Regions from separate parts of the Vibrio sp. C8 genome, predicted to be linked through region 2. Evidence: predicted binding sites of a transcription regulator. Region 2 holds the regulator's gene; each other region holds the start of a gene.

Region 1 (3,194 bases), on a different contig from region 2:
TAGTTGATCGAGATGTGCTGGCCACTGGTCACCAATTTTCTCAGTAATCAATGCAGACAGAGCTGGGTTACAGAATTTCAACCAACGACGAGGAGTAATACCGTTGGTAACATTCTGTAGACGACTCGGATACAACTCGTTGAACTCAGGGAACAGGTCACGTTTTACTAACTCTGAGTGCAGAGCGGCAACACCGTTTACAGCGTAAGAACCTACTACACAAAGGTTTGCCATACGCACCATGCGATGGAAGCCTTCTTCAATAATTGACAGTTTCTGTTGTTTAGAAACATCACCAGGCCATTTCGCACGAACTTCCTGCATAAAGCGATGGTTGATTTCGTAAATGATTTCCATATGACGAGGAAGTAGTCGCTGAATCAAAGACTCGCTCCAAGTTTCCAATGCTTCTGGCAACAAGGTGTGGTTGGTGTAAGCGAATGTCTTAGAACAGATGTTCCAAGCTGCTTCCCAAGATAGACCGCGCTCATCCACCAAAATACGCATCAATTCAGGAATTGCGATGGTTGGGTGAGTGTCGTTAAGCTGAATAGTCTCTTTCTTCGGTAAGTCTTCCAGCGTAAAACCAGCACCTTCATGACGACGAAGAATGTCACGTACCGATGCCGCACTGTGGAAGTACTGCTGCATCAGACGCAGTGTTTTACCTTTCTCATGGTTGTCGTTCGGGTAAAGCACTTTAGTAATGTTGCCCGCATCAATCAGTGAGTGCTGAGCTTCGAAGTAGTTACCGTTGTTAAAGCTCTCTAGTGAAAATGGTGCAATGGCACGACATTCCCAAAGGCGCAGTGGATAAACAGTATCGCTTTGGTAGCCCACAATTGGTAAATCCCAAGGCATCGCTTGCACTAACATGCCCGGAACCCATTTACGTACTTCTTTACCGTTTTCATGGGTCACTTCAACGTGGCCGTAGAAACCGATTTCTTGTTTCAGTTCAGGGCGTGCGATTTCCCAAGGGTAACCTTCGATACCACACCAAGCATCTGGCGCTTCTTTCTGATGACCTTGCTCAAAAGACTGTTTGAATAAGCCATATTCGTAGTGAAGACCGTAACCTACTGTTGGGTATTCTTGAGCAGCACATGAATCCATGAAACACGCAGCAAGACGACCAAGGCCACCGTTACCCAATGAAGGGTCGCGCTCTTCTTCCAACAAATCCGTTAAGTTTTGGCCTAATTCCGCCATCGCCTCAGAAACCTGTTCATAAAGGCCCATGCTAATCAAGTTATTACCTGTCAAACGACCAATCAGGAACTCAAGAGATAGGTAGTTCAAGCTTTTCGCATTGACGATACGTTCGTCTTGCTCTGTTTCAAGCATGTCGAACGTTGTTAATTCTGCTAGAGCATGACCCATAGCCAAATACCAAGAGCGGCTAGAAGCATGTTCAACTGTGGTCGCGTATGTCGCGGTAAGATTACGCTTTACGTTCGCTTGGAACGCTACTTTATCAAACGTTTTCTGTTGCGTAGGTTTCATCGAGAAATCTCTCTTATCAGTTCTAATTCATCTGTGCCATATCCTGCCCGTACAACAAAATGTAAACATCCTCCCAAGTTGTCATGAGTTTAGGAGGAGGAGTGAGGGCGTAGAGGGTGTAGCACTTAAGTCGGAGTGATCAATCTCTCATTGATTGTCCAATACTCGAGATTCTGAGTGATTGAGATCACAACGACTGCCTCAATAACCTTAGACGGGGTTTAAACAGCTAGGATATTCAAGCAGTGAACCTTTTGCTCATAATGTATACTTCGTCACACTAAAATTATCGTTTTTACTCAAATTACATAAAATTTCGTACAACCCACCAACCAAAAAATCGGATACCCCTAGAATTTTCTTGATCTAAATCACAAATTAGGGGCGTAGTCAGCTTAAGAATGTGAATAGTGCGAAATTCGAGAAAAGGATCAATAAACGTAGTGAAAAACTTCAAGTAACATCGTTGCCATAAAAGTGACAGAGATCTCTGTTTTCACCTCCTACTATTTGATCGAAGGGAAATCAAGAATGTGGATACCTTCTAAACTGACGCGCCCTGGGCGTCTACACAACGCCATTGTTCGCCCAAGAGTGCTGGACATTTTGCATAACGCCACTTGCTATAAGCTAGTGCTATTTCGCTCCCCTGCAGGCTATGGAAAAACCACCATGGCTGCTCAGTGGCTTGCCGATAAACCTCATGTTGGTTGGTACAGCATTGACGATAGTGACAATGATCCTTTCCGTTTCTTGAACTATTTTCTACAAGCGATCAATAAAGCAACGGATCAAAGTTGCCCGAATGCGCAAAAACTGGCGGAAAAGCGTCAGTTCTCTTCGATTCATTCACTGTTTAGTGAAGTGTTCACCGAAATGGCGCACTACCATCAAGAGTGCTATGTGGTGCTGGATGACTATCATCTTCTGTCTGATGACGAAATACATGAAGCGATGCGCTTTTTCATCAAACATATGCCAGACAACATGACCTTAGTGGTAACCAGCCGTGCAGCTCCACCTTTGGGCACGGCTAACCTTCGTGTACGCGATTTAATGATTGAAATTGGTAACGAACTGCTGGCATTCGACACCGAAGAAACCACCCGTTTCTTTAATCAGCGAGTTACCGACGGCGTAGACGACTCTACAGCAAACAGCTTACGTGATTACGTGGAAGGCTGGCCTTCAGCGTTGCAACTTATTGCGCTGCAAGCGCAATATCAAAAACGAACGCTGGAACAAAGCGTGGAGTCCGTTTCTCACTTCAATCACGCACATTTGTGGGATTACTTGGTTGAAGAAGTATTTGACCTTCTCGACAACGAAACTCGTCAATTCCTTATGCAGTGTTCAGTATTGGAACATTTCAACGATTCTTTAGTCACCGCACTGACCAAGCGTGACGATGCGTTAAGCATGATTGAATCGCTTAACCGTTTTGGCTTGTTTATCTACCCGTTAGAAGGCGAACACAACTGGTATCGCTTCCACAATTTGTTTGGTGAATTCCTTGCTCACCAGCGTCTAGCGCGCATTCCACAGCAAGAGCACGATTTACACCGCGAAGCTTCACTGGCTTGGTTAGAAATGTCTAACCCGCACCAAGCTTTGCGTCATGCCAAAATCGCTCAGGATACCGATTTACTCGCCACTATTTTAAGCAAACACGGCTGGAGCATGTTCAA
Region 2 (3,194 bases):
GATAGCTTTCACCGTTTCACTCGTCCAGAAATGGATATTGAAATCCGCAAGGCCCGAGAGCAGGGTCGTCATATCAGCTACTTCGGTCCAGAAGCCAACGACTTTGGCGCTTTGAGCGAATTTTTCCGTCAATACGGAAAAGCAGGTACAGGCCAAATCCGACGCTATCTGCATACCTTTGACGAGGCAGTTCCCTACAATCAAATGCCCGGAACATTTACTCCATGGCAAGAGCTTCCAACCAGTACAGACGTACTCTTCTATGAAGGGTTACATGGCGGTGTGGTAGATGGTGAGGTTAATGTGGCGCAGCATGTCGATTTCCTGATTGGCATGGTACCTATTGTTAACCTTGAATGGATTCAAAAGTACGTCCGTGATACTCGCGATCGGGGACACTCGCGCGAAGCCGTGATGGATTCTATCGTCCGCTCAATGGATGACTATCTCAATTACATCACACCACAATTTTCACGCACGCATATTAACTTTCAACGAGTTCCAACTGTAGACACATCCAACCCACTGAATGCCAAAGGCATCCCTAGTCTGGACGAAAGTTTTGTAGTCATTCGCCTACGTGGCATTAAAAATGTCGACTTCCCATATCTACTTGCAATGATCGATGGCTCTTTTATGTCCCGCCATAACACCATTGTGGTTCCGGGAGGAAAAATGAGTTTTGCTATGGAATTAATCGTAAGACCAATCCTACAGCAACTTATTGAAACGGGGAAAATTGGCTAATCGAAACAAGGTTTATGCGTTTAGTTCCGATACCGTGACCATGTGCACATTTTTGCGTAAAAAATCAAGGTATGGACACGATTAAAATCAAGAAAATGTCGCTGAAAAAGGATACTATTCTTAACCGAAACACAAGATAGCTTGCAGCGACCATAAAGTCCTCTTATTCTAGTAAACCTATTTTAAGCTTTGCTAAATAATATGGATAGCAGCAAGCGTACCCTGCAGAGGAAGTGAGATATTATGGTTCTAGGTAAACCTCAAACCGACCCAACATTAGAGTGGTTTCTTTCACATTGTCACATTCATAAGTACCCTTCAAAAAGCACGCTGATTCACGCGGGCGAGAAAGCAGAAACTTTGTACTACATTGTTAAAGGTTCTGTTGCGGTACTGATTAAAGATGAAGAAGGAAAGGAAATGATCCTTTCTTACCTAAACCAAGGTGATTTCATCGGTGAACTTGGCTTGTTTGAAGAAGGTCAAGAGCGTACAGCATGGGTTCGAGCTAAATCTCCATGTGAAGTTGCAGAGATTTCATTTAAGAAGTTCCGCCAGCTTATCCAAGTTAACCCAGATATTTTAATGCGTCTTTCTGGTCAAATGGCTCGTCGTCTACAAGTAACAAGCCAGAAAGTTGGTGACCTTGCGTTCCTAGACGTAACAGGCCGCATTGCACAAACGCTTCTTAACCTAGCGAAACAGCCTGACGCAATGACTCACCCAGACGGCATGCAGATCAAGATTACTCGTCAAGAAATCGGTCAAATCGTTGGCTGTTCTCGTGAGACAGTAGGTCGTATTCTGAAGATGCTTGAAGAGCAGAACCTAATTTCAGCTCACGGTAAGACTATCGTTGTGTACGGAACTCGTTAATAGCTAACGCTATTACACAAAATTCAAAAGCCACCTTCTGGTGGCTTTTCTTTTTGCGGCTCTATTAACGAATGCATAAAGCTCGGTAAGTTATCTCTCTCTACTAAGCAAGAGATTTACTATCGGTACTCTCGAAAATCTTATCTGCAGATGCAGCTACGAAGCCTGTATATAGCTCTCCGTTTGCCATTGGATAACGCTTAGCAAACTCGTAGAAGCCACCAGGTACCGTTTCAGTACCATCACTGAATACTACTGGAACTTTATCTGCCATAGTTGAAGACTGCTCAAGCAGTACTTCTGGTGTTCCTTTCACTTCACCGCCCGATTCATTGATAGTAAAACCTGCGCCACGTAAATGGTCATTCACTTGTTTTACTTCTGTAAATGCCTTGAGCTGGTTTACGTTAACCGTAAAGTGGTTCGCTCCATAACCATGGGCCGCTAACCAAGAAGCGTACTCGCTCTCTTCTGCTAGCAACTGGTAATCAGCAAAGCTAATGTCCCACAAACGACCACCATAAAGGAATGCATCACCTTCGAGCTTAGTTGCATCGACTTGCTCAACCAACTTCGCAACGATCTCTTGTAGCTGTGGTGAACACTCTTCAACTTTCAGTTCACTGATGAATACTTTTGGCTGAAGAGGATCCGGATGTTCAAAGTGTTTTGCAACCAGTTTTTTGCTTTCAAAAACATAGTCACCACAATCTTTGTATCCGAGGGCTAAGAAAGGTTTTGCTAACGTCGCCAAACCTAGCGGCGCAACATTAAATGTGCGCAAAGCAATATGGTCATTGATTAGCGCTTCACCTTCTTCTAACAGGCGATGAACTTTATCTGCAGAAGGGCAAAGGCGAGTGATGTAATCATTCCACAATGATTGAAACAGAACTTCTGGTGTCATATTGCCTCCTTGGCTTCATGAACACGACGTATTGGATTGGAAAAAGAGGTTACATAAAGCAGATTACTACTGTTTATCGAGTTTAAGTCGTTATTGATTTTCAGTTTTAGACAAACAGGCTTCACCTTTCGATGAAGCCTGAATAACTTTGTTATAGCTCAACACCTGGGCTTAGTGTCGCCGGAAGCTCGGTTGCAGAACCTTCCATCGACGCCATTGGGTATGCACAGTAGTCCGCAGCGTAGAATGCACTTGGACGTAAGTTACCCGAAGCACCTGGACCACCAAATGGAGCATCACCACTTGCACCCGTTAGCTGACGGTTACGGTTCACGATACCGGCACGAATATGGTCAACAAAGTATTCCCACTCCGCATCTTCTGTTGTCACTAAGCCAGCAGAGAGACCAAAGCGAGTATCGTTAGCCAGCTCAACCGCTTGCTCTAGAGTTTGGTAGCGCACCAATTGCAGTAGTGGGCCGAAGTACTCTTCATCAGGAAGCTCTGCGATAGCAGTAACATCAACAATACCCGGAGATACAAATGCAGCACCTTTACTTTGCGCTTCAACAAGGCTGTTACCGCCTAAAGATTGTAGGTTGGCTTGGGCATTAAGAATGAAGTCCGCCGCCGCTTTAGAGATTTGAGGCCCCATAAATGGTGC
Region 3 (3,194 bases), on a different contig from region 2:
TAGCTCAATAGGGAAGAAGCAGACAAGGCAAGCCACCTCTTCACATATAGGGAAATGACAGCTATGAACGAGGTAACCTTCAGAAAACACGAATAATAGAGTGTGGCTGAACCCATCTTACGCGTAGTAGTTTTGTAGAATTTTGGCGGTGAATTGGGTGCGAAGATAGAATCCGCGTGGAAGTGTGCGAATTGGCTTTCCATTTGCGCCGTAAGCTTCAGTTAATACTCTGCCGTTGGCTGCCTTTGGGCGAAGTTGCAGTACTTCTCCGTGCTTAGCGGTGATTTGCGAAACATTGCCCAGCACAATAAATTCCATTAACTCTTCCCAGTCTGCTTTTAGTTGCGCTTCTTCTTCCAAAGAGGGGCTCCAAATCAGCGGAGAGCCTACTCGTCTCTCTGCTAATGGGATTTCGCGCTCTCCTTCTACAGGGATCCAAAGTACGCGCGACAACTTGTTCCTCACATGGCTATTCTCCCAAGTGAGCCCGTGAACTCCGGTTAAGGGAGCAACGCAAACGAAGGTCGTCTCCAATGGTTTTCCACTGTAGCTGATAGGGATGCTTTTCAGTTCAATGCCTAGATCTTCAAAATCTTGTTGAGGTTTACTCCCCCCACTTGCACCTAAATGCCACTCCAGTAACTGACCAACCCAACCTTTGTCTTTTTTTAGATCAGGCGGAACAATCATGTTGGCTTCATCAGCTAACTGCTGAAAGTTCATTCCTGCTATTTGCCAAGCTCTTTCTAATAGCTCTTGTTCGCTTTTTGGTTCTGGTTTCATAGCCCGAGTTTGAATAATCTGATTTGATGATGAAAACGGCGATTGTAGCAAAAATATAGTGATAAAGGATCTTGATGGCAGAATGAACATAATGAGTAAATTATGATCTTTTCTTAAGTTATCCACAAAAAATACATTGAAGCAGGTGAAATAATACCTTCATGTATGAATAAACAGGGGTTTGTACAGTCATTTACCACTATGCTGACGTTATTTTCAGCTATTTTTTTTTAGTAGTGTGGATAACAGTGAGATTGGTTGATCTTTGACCTGCCTAAGTGATCAAAAAATAGAATGACTATCGTATTAAGTTGGTTATCAAAAAATTAATTTTAACTCTATGTTTATTAAGGGTTAAATCGTTTTTTCTATATTATTTGTCTGCTAGGTATTTATTGGGCTTATGTTTTTTTTACACAGTTCACTGTCTTCTTCACATGGTTATTCACAGAAAACGTGAATAAATGTGGTCTAGCTCTCACTCTTTTGTTGATAACTTATTTTTTGACTAAAAAGCATTCTATTAAGGGGTTGTCGACGATAAATCTCGTGTGAATCACACTAGTAAGTTTGCTCATATTGGGGATATGTGGAAAAATCAGAACAATTACAGATTTTACTAGAGGTTTGCCAGTGATAGATGGCGATGGTTACCGACTCAATGTAGGTATTGTGATTTGTAACAACCATGGTCAGGTATTCTGGGCGAAACGATACGGACAACATTCATGGCAGTTTCCTCAAGGGGGAATCGATGAAGGTGAGACTCCTGAGCAAGCGTTGTTCAGAGAGCTTTACGAAGAGGTTGGGTTAACAAAGAAAGATGTGAAAATCATTGCGACAAGCCGCCATTGGTTAAGATATAAATTACCAAAGCGCTTAGTTCGTTGGGATTCTCAACCTGTCTGTATTGGACAAAAACAGAAATGGTTCTTGCTACGTTTGGAAAGTGATGAATCGAAGATTAACATGCAACGTGGCAGTTCCCCTGAATTTGATGGTTGGCGCTGGGTGAGTTACTGGTACCCAGTGAGACAAGTGGTGTCTTTTAAGCGTGATGTATATCGTCGTGCAATGAAGGAATTTGCTTCATTAGCGATGCCGTTTAGAGAGCGGAAAGTTAAAGGTAAACGCAAAAATCGAAGAGGATAGACATGCTTTCTCAGCTAAGGGAGATAGTTGAACAGGTTTCAAAGGTTGAGAATGTCAATCAGGCATTAGATATCTTTGTAAAGCAAACGTGTAGCGCTATGGCAACAGAGTGCTGCACTGTCTATCTCGCTAATGAGGAAATGCAACGTTTAGAACTGATGGCAACTCAAGGCTTGAAGTTCAAAGGCGATAAAATTCACATCGGCTTTGAAGAGGGCCTTGTGGGGTTAGTCAAACGTTCAGCGGAACCGATTAACTTAGCAGAAGCGTCTAAGCACCCAAATTTCAAATACTTCAAACAATTGGGGGAAGAGGTTTACCATTCTTTCCTCGGCACTCCAATTATTTACCGCAAACAAGTACTTGGCGTACTGGTTGTTCAGCAAAAGTCTCCTCGCTCTTTTAGCGAGATGGAAGTTTCTTTCCTTGTCACGTTAGCGGCTCAGCTTGCGGTCATTGTCGCGCACGCTCAGACTCAGGGACAATGGTTGTTATCAAAGAAGAAGCAACATTCGATCTCAGGTGTCGCAGCCTCTTCAGGAGTTGCGATTGGCGAGTTTTGGTGGGATGACACTCAACCTCAACTTTCTGAAGTTTACCCTGCATCGACGTTAGATATCGATCGTGAACAAGAGTGGTTAGCGCTGGCGATTGAGAGTGCATTAGGCGATTTTCGCAAAATGCGCAAGAAGCTCGACAGTGACATCAACAAAGAAGCGCTGGCGATCTTCGATCTGTTTACGCACCTTTTGAATGACCCTATGTTGCGCAAAGATCTGAAAACTCAGATTCAAAAAGGTGATCGTGCTGATTGGGCGTTGCGACAAGTGGTGGAAAGTTATTCCAACCGCTTTGCTCGAATGTCAGATGTGTATCTCCGTGAACGAGCGCAAGACATTCGTGAGCTCGGTCAACGTCTATTGTTCTTTTTGCACAATACAGAGCAAGAACAACATCAGTTAGAACAACCTATTATCTTGGTGGTTCGTGAGCTAACTGCAACCATTCTGGCTGCTCTCCCTAAAGACAAATTATTAGCAGTTGTCTCTATTGAAGGGGCAGCTAACTCGCACGCGGCTATTTTGTCACGCGCGTTAGGTATTCCTGCTGTTATGGGGGTGTCTGTAAACCTTAAAGACATCAACGGTAAAACGGGTATCGTTGATGGCTACAGTGGCAAGATCTTTATTTCACCAGCAAAGTCGATTCTTTCTGAATATCGAGCGTTGGCGAATGAAGAGACTGAACTGTCAAAAATG
Region 4 (3,194 bases), on a different contig from region 2:
TGATGTGTTTGCCACTGCGCGTATTGCCGGAATTCAAGCAGCAAAGAAAACATGGGATTTAATTCCGCTTTGTCACCCGTTATTGCTTTCAAAAGTCGAAGTTCAGCTAGAAGCGATTGAATCGGAAAACAAGGTTCGTATCGAATCAGTATGTAAACTCGCTGGCAAAACCGGTGTTGAAATGGAAGCGCTAACCGCGGCTTCAGTTGCAGCACTGACGATTTACGACATGTGTAAAGCGGTGCAGAAAGATATGGTAATCGGGCAAATTCGCTTGTTAGAGAAGACGGGCGGTAAATCGGGTCATTTTAAGGTAGATGTATGATTAGTGTTTTGTTTTTTGCCCAAACAAGAGAATTAGTGGACTGCGATGGTTTGTCACTTGAGCATGAGTTTGATTCGGTTGAAGCATTGCGAGCACATCTTGCGGCTCAATCGGACAAATGGGCGCTGGCATTAGAATCCGGCAAATTGTTGGCTGCGGTTAACCAATCAATTGTACCGATGGAATCTGAACTTAAAGATGGCGATGAAGTGGCTTTCTTCCCACCGGTAACTGGAGGTTAATATGAACAGCTATGTATCGGTTCAGGTAGACGATTTCAGTGTCGCTCAAGAGTATGAAGCGCTTTCATCGGGTACAGATGCGGGTGCGGTCGTGACTTTCATAGGTAAAGTTCGTGACATGAACTTAGGTGACCATGTGACAGGGCTGCATTTAGAGCATTATCCGGGTATGACGGAGAAATCTCTTAACGAAATCTGTGATGAAGCGAAATCACGCTGGCCATTATTGCAGTTGAGATTAATTCACCGTATTGGTGATTTAGATATCGGCGATCAAGTTGTCTTCGTCGGTGTTAGCAGCGCTCATCGCTCGGCTTCTTTTGAAGCGTGTGAATTTGTCATGGACTATTTAAAGACCAAAGCCCCTTTTTGGAAAAAGGAGCGCACAACCGATGGCACTCGCTGGATTGATTCAAGAGATTCAGATGCCAAAGCTGCTCAGCGTTGGGTGAAGTAGAGTTATCGCTGTTCCAAAGGTAAGAACGATAGAGATTTTTACATAGTCACAGGTTGCAACAATCAAAAAATTGGTGAATCCCATTTAGTAAAATCAAGAAATTAGTCAACACTTAGATTAACAGCTACCTTTAAATAAGGAACCTAAGGAGACTGAAATGGATTCACTAAAAGTAAAAGATTACATGACCGTTAAAGCGGTGACCTTTACTCCTGATATGCCTTTGTCTGCTGCGCTCGATAAAGTGATTCGTTCCGATCACTTGGGTGGGCCTGTTATTGATGATAAAGAACGCGTAATTGGCTTCCTTTCAGAACAGGACTTGCTCGATAAACTGGTCAAAGTGAGTTACTTCTGTCAGGACACACATATTGTCAGTGACTGCATGTATAAAGAAGTGCTCTCTGTCTCTCCGGAAATGTCGATCATTGAGTTGGCCGATATGATGAAAGTCGGAAAGCCTAAAGTTTACCCTGTTATTGATAATGGCAAGCTGGTAGGGATTATTACGCGGCGTGATGTGTTAAGAGCAATAGGTAAAAACTTAGCCAATTGTTTTAAACATCAAGTTTAAAAAGCAACCTACTCATTCCATACCATCAATGTGATTTTCTCTCCCCAAAGCACAGTTAAGCGCTGTGCTTTTGAGTTTTCCCATCAGCGCACATATTAGCCATTTATTAGATAACGAGTGATATGTGTCACTTAAATGTGAAACAGATACCCATATTGCTTTTAATGATGTGACTCTTATCACTCTATGGCTTTTAATACTGAGCTAAAGTTGTCCTGTACCTATTTATATTTATGAGCTGAATAAGCCGCATGAAGGAGCAACCTATGTCTCAAGCAGTATTCCACCTTGGTGTTACCGAAGCTGATCTTAATGGCGCAACGTTAGCGATCATTCCTGGTGATCCAGCGCGTGTACAAAAAATTGCAGAGTTAATGGATAACCCAGTATTTCTTGCAAGCCACCGTGAATACACGCTTTATCGCGCAGAGCTTGATGGCAAGTCGGTTGTAGTTTGTTCTACTGGTATCGGTGGCCCTTCAACTTCTATTGCTGTAGAAGAGTTAGCTCAGCTAGGTGTTCGTAGCTTCTTGCGTGTAGGCACAACAGGTGCAATTCAACCACACGTTAATGTTGGTGACATGATTGTAACCACTGGTTCTGTTCGTCTTGATGGCGCAAGCCTTCACTTTGCTCCAATGGAGTTCCCAGCTGTTCCTGATTTTGATGTTGCCATTGCGATGAAACAAGCAGCGGAAGAGAGCGGAGCGACAGTTCACATGGGCATTACTGCTTCAAGCGATACTTTCTACCCTGGCCAAGAACGTTATGACACATTCACAGGTCGTGTTGTTAAGCGTTTCCAAGGTTCAATGAAAGAATGGCAGGAAATGGGCGTACTAAACTTTGAAATGGAATCAGCAACTCTGCTTACTATGTGTGCAAGTTCTGGTTTGAAAGCAGGTTGTGTCGCTGGTGTTATCATCAACCGTACTCAAAAAGAAATTCCAGATCATGCAACTTTGAAAGAGACAGAAGCTCGTTCAATCAAAGTGGTCGTAGAAGCTGCTCGTAAGATGCTTTAATTCTCTTTATTCGCAGCTTAACTGCGTAGAGAATGCTTGAATTTAAACGCCATACTGTTCGCAGTATGGCGTTTTCGTTTATTAAGCGACGACCAGTTTAGGCAAAGGGATGTAAAGACTCTCACTGACATCCGCCAGCATTTGGTCATAAACGTGCGCAATGCTCAGCGAGACATCTGAAGTCAGTTGATATAGCTGCTCCTGAGGAATATCAAAGGCTGGATTCTCGTGCAGCTCGCTTAGTATATGCATTGCTTTTGAACAGGCCGGTGATGCAATGGACAACGGGCTGATCAACGCCAATTGATTCAGTTTGCGGCGTAATAGGTCACAGTAATGACGCAAACGCGCTGAACCATCTTGAGTATGCATATCTTCAATTGAAATACGTAGCTGGGTTAGAGTATCCATAGAGTCAATCACTTGCTGCCAATTCATATGGTACTCATCACTCAAATCCTCTCGGCTTGACTCTACCAACCAAGCCAACATTACTTCGTCCATCAAAAACATACAGTGTCGAATAGCTTTGCCGTGCATCATTTGGTTGCGTGCAATGCTTCTGTCCTGC

The links. Region 2 encodes CRP, which controls carbon source genes, mostly activating them, when cyclic AMP is high. Its sites were predicted from a motif close to TGTGANNNNNNTCACA; they were not measured.
Region 1: malT (HTH-type transcriptional regulator MalT) is a predicted target of CRP. The motif match lies at 1,867-1,882, and genes of this name have one in related genera.
Region 3: rppH (RNA pyrophosphohydrolase) is a predicted target of CRP. The motif match lies at 1,249-1,264, and genes of this name have one in related genera.
Region 4: udp (uridine phosphorylase) is a predicted target of CRP. The motif match lies at 1,767-1,782, and genes of this name have one in related genera.

What each region holds. Positions count from the first base shown of each region.
Region 1 is NZ_JBPAOE010000022.1:371,584-374,777, forward strand. It holds gene ACRQQK_RS13000 (glycogen/starch/alpha-glucan phosphorylase) at 1-1,506, opposite strand, end outside; gene malT (HTH-type transcriptional regulator MalT) at 2,038-3,194, shown strand, end outside.
Region 2 is NZ_JBPAOE010000033.1:111,354-114,547, forward strand. It holds gene ACRQQK_RS14795 (phosphoribulokinase) at 1-747, shown strand, start outside; gene crp (cAMP-activated global transcriptional regulator CRP) at 991-1,623, shown strand; gene ACRQQK_RS14805 (2-oxoadipate dioxygenase/decarboxylase family protein) at 1,727-2,530, opposite strand; gene astD (succinylglutamate-semialdehyde dehydrogenase) at 2,682-3,194, opposite strand, start outside.
Region 3 is NZ_JBPAOE010000005.1:128,131-131,324, reverse strand. It holds gene mutH (DNA mismatch repair endonuclease MutH) at 118-783, opposite strand; gene rppH (RNA pyrophosphohydrolase) at 1,417-1,935, shown strand; gene ptsP (phosphoenolpyruvate--protein phosphotransferase) at 1,938-3,194, shown strand, end outside.
Region 4 is NZ_JBPAOE010000004.1:114,261-117,454, forward strand. It holds gene moaC (cyclic pyranopterin monophosphate synthase MoaC) at 1-325, shown strand, start outside; gene moaD (molybdopterin synthase sulfur carrier subunit) at 322-567, shown strand; gene moaE (molybdopterin synthase catalytic subunit MoaE) at 569-1,024, shown strand; gene ACRQQK_RS02845 (CBS domain-containing protein) at 1,182-1,598, shown strand; gene udp (uridine phosphorylase) at 1,865-2,623, shown strand; gene ACRQQK_RS02855 (hypothetical protein) at 2,705-3,194, opposite strand, start outside.